Regions from separate parts of the Weissella coleopterorum genome, predicted to be linked through region 1. Evidence: riboswitches for the same ligand, from Rfam matches in the RefSeq annotation. Region 1 holds a riboswitch; the other holds the start of a gene.
The links. A riboswitch is a leader RNA that binds a small molecule or an ion and turns the genes downstream of it on or off. The one in region 1 is predicted to bind thiamine pyrophosphate.
Positions count from the first base shown of each region.

Region 1 (3,678 bases):
AATCAATTAACGGGTGGTTCAAGTACCTTGAATAATGGGTTGCAAACCTTAAACAGCAAAACTGGCGCATTAGCTGGTGGAGCGAGCCAATTGGCTGGCGGAGCGAGTCAATTGAATGCGGGATTGCAAACCTTAAATGGTAAAACTGGTGAATTAGCTGGTGGAGCGAGCCAATTGGCTGGCGGAGCGGGTCAATTAAATTCAGGATTAAGTGAATACACCAAGGGTGTTTCGAATCTTAATGGGGGACTAAACCAATTAAATGCTAATAATAGTGATTTGAACTCAGGTGCAAAAGAATTAAGTGATGGTTCAAATAAATTACAAGCCGGAAGTCAACAACTGGATGATGGTCTGAAGCAAATTCAGGGCGAACTGAATGCAGTTCCTTTTGATCACTCATTAGGTGAAGTTCAATTTATGCAAGATAAGTTAAATGAGTTAACACCATTGTTAGCTAATTTGGACAAAACTTTGAGCGGATTGGTAGCAATCTCAGTGATGGCCACACCATCTTCGACGTATATTAGTGATGTAGAGCAAGCCATGGCTGATGCTGGTAATCCATTGACAGCTGAACAAAAAACGGCGTTTGAATCAGCATCAAAAAAATCATATCAAGCGTATGGGACAGCCGTCGGGAACAACATTAAAACTGGTGTTGAAACTCAAATGAATTCCAAAATTAGTTCTGCTGACTTAACCAGAATGCAAACTAATCTTGATCAAACTAAGGAGTTGTTGACAAAAGTTCAAACTTTGAGTCAAAAATTTAATGCTCCAAAGGGATTAGTTGCTGGTATGGACGAACTTAATAATGGCTTGAAAACGGCTGTTAATGGATCAGCTACCTTACAAGCCGGTTTGGCAAAGTATACTGGTGGTGTTTCTGAGGCAACTAAGGGATCTGCTAAATTAACAGCTAACAATGGTCAATTAACTTCAGGGTCACAACAGTTGGCAGACGGTACGAAGAAATTAAATGCACAAGTACCACAATTGATGTCTGGTGTTAGCCAACTAGCTAATGGTTCACAACAATTAGCTACTGGAACGAGTCAATTAAATGCACAAGTACCACAATTGACGTCTGGTGTTAGTCAATTAGCTGCTGGATCCAATATCTTATATGGTGGATTGAGTCAATTACAAGCTCAAATTCCAACCCTAACTTCTGGGGTTGATCAATTAGCCCTTGGAACGAGTCAATTAGCAGATAATTCTGACGCTTTGCTAGATGGTGCGAACCAATTGAAGGATGGAAACGGAACCTTAGCTTCAGCTCTTCAAGCAGGAGCTGATAAAGCGGGTGGTATTAAGATTACAGACCGTAATATTAAGCAATTCGTTTCACCTGCTAAACTATCACATTCGAAGTATAGTTCAGTACCAAACTATGGATATGCTTTGGCACCATATGTTTTGTCGCTTGCTTTGTTCGTTGGAGCAATTGTCTTTAACTTTGCATTCCCAATTCGTAAGGTTTCAACTCCGGGGCAATCAGCTACGGCTTGGTTCTTCAGTAAGGTGACAATCGGAACGATTATGGCAATTGCAATGGCAGTGATTGAGCCACTCTTAATGATGTTGGCTGGATTAAAGGCAGAGCATCCAGTACAGATGTTTATGGTAACGATTATTTTCTCATTGACTTCGATGGCGATCGTTATGTTCCTATCAATGGTCTTTGATAACCCTGGTCGTTTCCTTGCAATGGTACTTTTGATGCTACAACTTGGTGGTTCTGGTGGAACCTTCCCAATGGAAATGACAAGCAATTTCTATAATGTCATTCACCCATTCCTACCAATGACATACTCAATTCTTGGATTGCGTCAAGCGATGACATCTGGATTAGGGGTTGGTCAGGTTTGGCATTCAATTGGTATCTTATGCATCTTTATGGTTATTTCAGTTCTATTATTGTGGCTTGGAATGTACTTCTTGCAAAAGCACGGAAAAGCTGGTAAATCTCAATTGGATAATAACCAAGCATTACAAGCAGTTGAAAAATAGGTAATAACTTCAAGTTAATTAATATATGCTTGATCGGTCGAAACTTAATTGTTTCGGCCTTTTTTTAATTCACGCAGCATAAATTGAACATTTATGCGGAGCGTGCTAGAATAAGACTATAATTAAATATTTTATTCACTAGGGGAGCATTTGCTGAGACGGTTAACCGGACCCTTTGAACCTGATTAAGTTAAGACTTGCGGAGGGAAGTGACATATTAACTGAGAATAAAATAAAACTCAATTAATTTGTGACGGCGACGTGGCAAATTAATTGAGTTTTTTAATTATTAATGAGATCAATTAATTTTCTTAAAGTGGAGGAGATGTAATGTTATTGGAAGCAGTTAAACAGCAAAAACCATTGATTTTAAACTATGCTAATACTGTGACGCAGCAACACGTGGCCGATGGAATTAGTATGATTGGGGCCTCACCGTTGATGACGCAAGAAGTGCTAGAAGTTCCAGAATTGGTTGAAATTGCGCAGGCAGTCGTGATTAATATTGGTACTTTACAGGAAAAAGACTTACCAATGGTTATTTTAATGGGACAAATGGCGAATCGAGCTGGGAAGCCAGTCATTTTAGATCCAGTAGCGGTAGCGATGCCTTATCGGAGTTCATTTATTCAACGATTAAGGGTAGCAGTAAAATTTGACATAATTCGAGGTAATGCGGCTGAAATAGCTTGGTTTGCCGAATCAAAAGGTCAAGGTCAAGGGATTGATGCCGATACACAGGCATCGTTGCAGATAAATATTCCGCAACGCGCAGCGCAATTAACGGGCGCCGTGATTATTCAAACGGGGGTTGTTGATGTGATTACGGATGGTGAAAAAACTTGGTTGGTGGAGAATGATAATCCTTTATTGGCGGTGAATGTCGGAGCGGGTGATCTATTGAGTGGTCTTGTTGGTTGCTTTGCTGCAGTCACCCAAGATTATGTTCAAGCAGGGTTGACGGCGACCATGCTGATGGCGACAGCTGGTACATTAGCAAGTGATCAGGTTGAGCATCAACCAGGGCAACTGATGCCGGTCTTAATGGATCAATTATATAAAATGACATGGACAAAGATGCAACAGATCAGTGAGGTGAAGCAAGGATGATTGAGATACCACAAGTAGTGACCATCGCGGGAATTGACTCGAGTGGCGGTGCTGGAATTAATGCCGATTTAAAAACTTTTCATAATCAAAGAGTCTATGCTGCGACAGTTGTCACAGGAATTACCGCACAAAATACACAAGGGGTTCAGGCAATTGAACCAACTCAGGCGGATATCATTTTGGCACAGTTCAAATCAATTTTTACGGATTTGGATATTACCGCGGCTAAAACGGGTGCCCTCTTTGATCAAATTCGCGTTCAAGCTGTCATTGATGGGCTTCATCAATTTCCGGTTAAACATTTAGTTGTTGATCCCGTGATGGTGGCAAAGGGTGGAGTACCATTGTTGGAAACAGCGGCAATCGAATTAGTTAAGTACGAACTAATCCCACTAGCCGAAGTTATCACTCCTAACCTAGCTGAAGCGGAAGTTCTCTTAGAACGTGAAATAAAGAGTGATCAAGAGATGGAGCGGGCAGCAAAGGATTTACAAAATTTGGGAGCCCAAAATGTATTAGTTAAAGGCGGTCATCAAGCCGGCACGCTGGTGC
Region 1 covers NZ_CP049888.1:459,353-463,030, forward strand. Annotated here, with positions in the region: gene G7084_RS02435 (YhgE/Pip domain-containing protein) at 1-2,016, shown strand, start outside; TPP riboswitch at 2,147-2,241, shown strand; gene thiM (hydroxyethylthiazole kinase) at 2,347-3,126, shown strand; gene thiD (bifunctional hydroxymethylpyrimidine kinase/phosphomethylpyrimidine kinase) at 3,123-3,678, shown strand, end outside.

Region 2 (3,678 bases), 800 kb from region 1:
TGGAAGCCATATCCAACTAGTTTTGACCAAGGTTTAGGTGTTTTTTGGGTCTTCCAAGTTAATTGACCACTGAGCGGAATTTGACGACTAAGGGTCTTTAACAATGTTGATTTACCCGAACCATTTGCGCCTGAAAGTAGGCCAATTGAGGCTGCGGGGATGTTGAAATTATTTGACTTCAAAAGTAATTGATCCTGTTGGATCAATTTTAAATTATGCCAACTTAGTGGTCCCATTGTTAAATCAGAATGGTCTAAAAATATTACGGGCGGGTTCTGACTGAGTTGCTGTTGGTCACCTAATTTTAATTCGCCTGTTGCTGTGATCTGATAATGGTGATCAATAATTGACTGATAATTATTGAGATCATGATCAGTAATAATGATAGTTTTAGCATGCTGAACTTGAATTTGCTTTAACAATTTTAATAGGGCTAGACGCGAACTTGGATCAACATTGGCAAATGGTTCATCTAATAAGATGATATCGGTGTCCATCGCAAGAATAATGGCTAAAGCAATTTTTTGTTGTTCTCCTCCAGATAATTGTAGTAATGGCCGATCGGCTAAATTTATTAAATTTAGTTCTGCTAAAACGGTTTGAATTCGAGGCTGAATTTGACTCTGTGGGGTTTTGATATTTTCTAAGGCAAAAGTTAATTCTTCTTGTGCGGTTTGCATGGTAAATTGGCGTGTGGGATTTTGAAATAAGAGAGCAATTCGTTGCGCTCGATCGAAAGGGACAACCGTGTGAACCGGATATTGATTAATTAAAATGGTCCCGGTTTGTGGTTTTTCAAGTCCGGCCATTAGCCGCATTAAGGTTGATTTTCCGGCCCCACTCGGTCCACTTAGTAAATTAAAACTGTTCGGTTGAACCTTCCAACTAATATTCTTTAAGACGGATACTCCTGGTGATGCATAGGTATGTGATAAATTATTAATGGTTAAGGTTGTCATAGGCTATTTTTGAATTACTCCGGTGCGAGCAAGTAGTTTGTCAATTAAATAGATTAATATGCCGGCAAAGAAGCCTGCTGAAATGAAACGAATCAAGAATAGCAGAGCTAACATAGGTAGATGATAAGCTAGATAACCTGATTGGAAGAGATCCCAGATAAAAGTGAAGCAAGTCATCATTAATGCAGAAATGAAAAGGTTTATTTTAGGTTTTGGTTGATACTTCGTACTGGCAAAACCAACTTCTGCACCCAGTCCTTGAATCAAACCAGAAACTAGATTCATGGCCCCCCATTGGGAGAATAAAAACATTTCAATGGTCGCAGCTAAAAATTCACCTAGGGTAGCAGAGCCAGGTTTTTTAATTAAACGACCGGCCAGAGGTCCGGCCATCAACCAAACGCCCAATGTCGCATCATTTGCAAATGGTTTGAGCGGGGTTGCTGCGATTAATGTGTATGAGAAGCCCCAAATTTGGTAAATAACCCCAAAGAAAAGGGCAATGATGGCCAAAAAAATAACATCTTTGAGTTGCCAGTGAGAATGAGTTTTAGAAATAGTTTGCATGAGAATGCCTCCAAAATTTTTTTGATATTTCAAACAAAAACCGTTCTTTAGACATGCTGAAAGCACGTAAAGAACGGTTGTTTACAATTTAGAGTAAATAACCAAGCTTCCTTCGTCGGTGCTAACCGTAGCAGGTTCAATGGGTTACTTCTCAGCTCAAAAATGAGCGCCCCAGCTTGTTTGATATGTCAAAATCAGTTTAAGGCTTTTTGGAATAAAAAGCAATTAAATACATTAAGATAAATAGTTTTTATTCAGTTACTGATTTGACGCTCATTTTTTGGTAAAATAGAAAGTAACAGAAAATGGAGGAATGAGCGGGTGGAGCATGAATTAAAGTTGATTGGCTTGAGCACTAATCATGAGTTAGCACAAAAAATTGCGGATGAGATGGGTGCAGCTTTGATGCCAATGACCATCAATCAATTTGCTGATGGCGAGATTTATGAACGAATTTTAGATAGTGTGCGTGGAGCCGATGTTTATATCATGGCGCCTATTTCTGGTGAAGTAAATGATAGCTTCATGGAGATTATGATCGTTGTTGATGCGCTACGCCGTGCGTCTGCACATGGAATTAACGTGATTATGCCATATTTTGGTTACGTGCGACAGGATCGTAAAACCAAGTCACGCGAACCGATTACAGCTAAAATGGTTTCATCATTACTTGAAATGAATGGTGTACAAAGAATTTTAGCGGTGGATCTGCACGCGGATCAAGTTCAGGGGTTCTTTGATATTCCTGTGGATCAGTTGTTAGCTGCTCCATTATTGACTGAATACTTCTTTGAACGTCATTTTAAGGCGGAAGAAACGGTGGTCTTTGCCCCTGATCATAATGGAGCAGGGCGGGCTCGACAATTTGCTTCAATTTTGGATGCAACTTGGGGGGTCATTAATGATCGTGCGGTTCAAGATGATATTAAAAGTCCAAATGGAATTGTAGGAGAAGTTGCCGGTAAAAGAGCCATCGTTATTGATGATATTATCGATACAGGTCGTCGTATGGTTACGTCTGCGCAAGCTTTAAAATACGCGGGTGCTACAGACGTTTCAGTTGTGGCTACACATGGGGTTTTGTCGGATGGGGCAGCAGAACGTTTAGCAGCATGCGAAGAAATTTCGCAGGTAATTATCACGGATACTGTGGAAGTTCCATCCGTTAAGCAATTTGATAAGTTGAAAATCATTACTGTGGCACCATTAATTGCTGCGGCAATTGAACGGGTACAAAATGATCAAGATCTATCAGGACTCTTGCGTTCGCGGTATAAGCCGGACGTGAAAATTTAAACTTAAGGCTAAATCTGATTAGGAGGAATGGAATTTATGGTATATGCAGCACAAGAAGATCGTTACGAAAAGGTTCCCGCTCGACGGGTTTCAGATTCAGGATTGATTCTACCAGCGCTTTCTTTTGGACTTTGGCGGAATCTCGGTGATCAAAAGCCGTTGGCTAACTCAAGAGAAGTGATCTTAAAGGCTTTTGATAATGGTATTTATTCATTTGATAATGCTTCAAACTATGGTCCATCCAATGGAAGTGCTGAGGAAACTTTTGGCGCAGTTTTCAACTCTGATTTGAAAGCTTATCGAGATGAATTGGTCATAACGACTAAAGCAGGTTATCATATGTGGCCTGGTCCACTTGGTGAATTTTCAGGCCGGAAAACATTGCGCGCTGCGTTAGATTTGTCATTGCAACGAATGCATTTAGATTATGTTGATATTTTTTATGCGCATCGTTGGGATCCTAATACTAATTTAGAAGAGACTGCGGTTGCACTGGATTCGTTAGTACGTCAAGGTAAGGCATTGTATGTGGGGGTTTCAAATTACACAGCCGAGCAAACTTTGGCTATCGCTGAAATTTTCAAGGAATTGCGAACCCCCTTTGTCACAAATCAGGTTTCATATAATATGTTGCATCGTAATGAGGCTGAAGATCATGATATGTTATCGATTTTGGATCAACATCATGCTGGATTAGTGGCGTATGGTCCTTTGGCTGAGGGCTTGCTAACGGATCGTTATTTGGGCGGATTTCCAACCGACTTTCCTTTGCATCGAACGAATGCTGGATTAGCAGATGATCCTAAGGGAACGGTTGCTAAATTAAATGCTTTGAATGCTGTGGCCGCTGATCGTG
Region 2 covers NZ_CP049888.1:1,280,700-1,284,377, reverse strand. Annotated here, with positions in the region: gene G7084_RS06535 (ABC transporter ATP-binding protein) at 1-959, opposite strand, end outside; gene G7084_RS06530 (ECF transporter S component) at 963-1,526, opposite strand; TPP riboswitch at 1,617-1,710, opposite strand; gene G7084_RS06525 (ribose-phosphate diphosphokinase) at 1,848-2,822, shown strand; gene G7084_RS06520 (aldo/keto reductase) at 2,859-3,678, shown strand, end outside.
Region 2: it holds a riboswitch for thiamine pyrophosphate, as region 1 does, so the genes downstream of both, G7084_RS06530 (ECF transporter S component) here and thiM (hydroxyethylthiazole kinase) in region 1, are expected to answer to the same signal.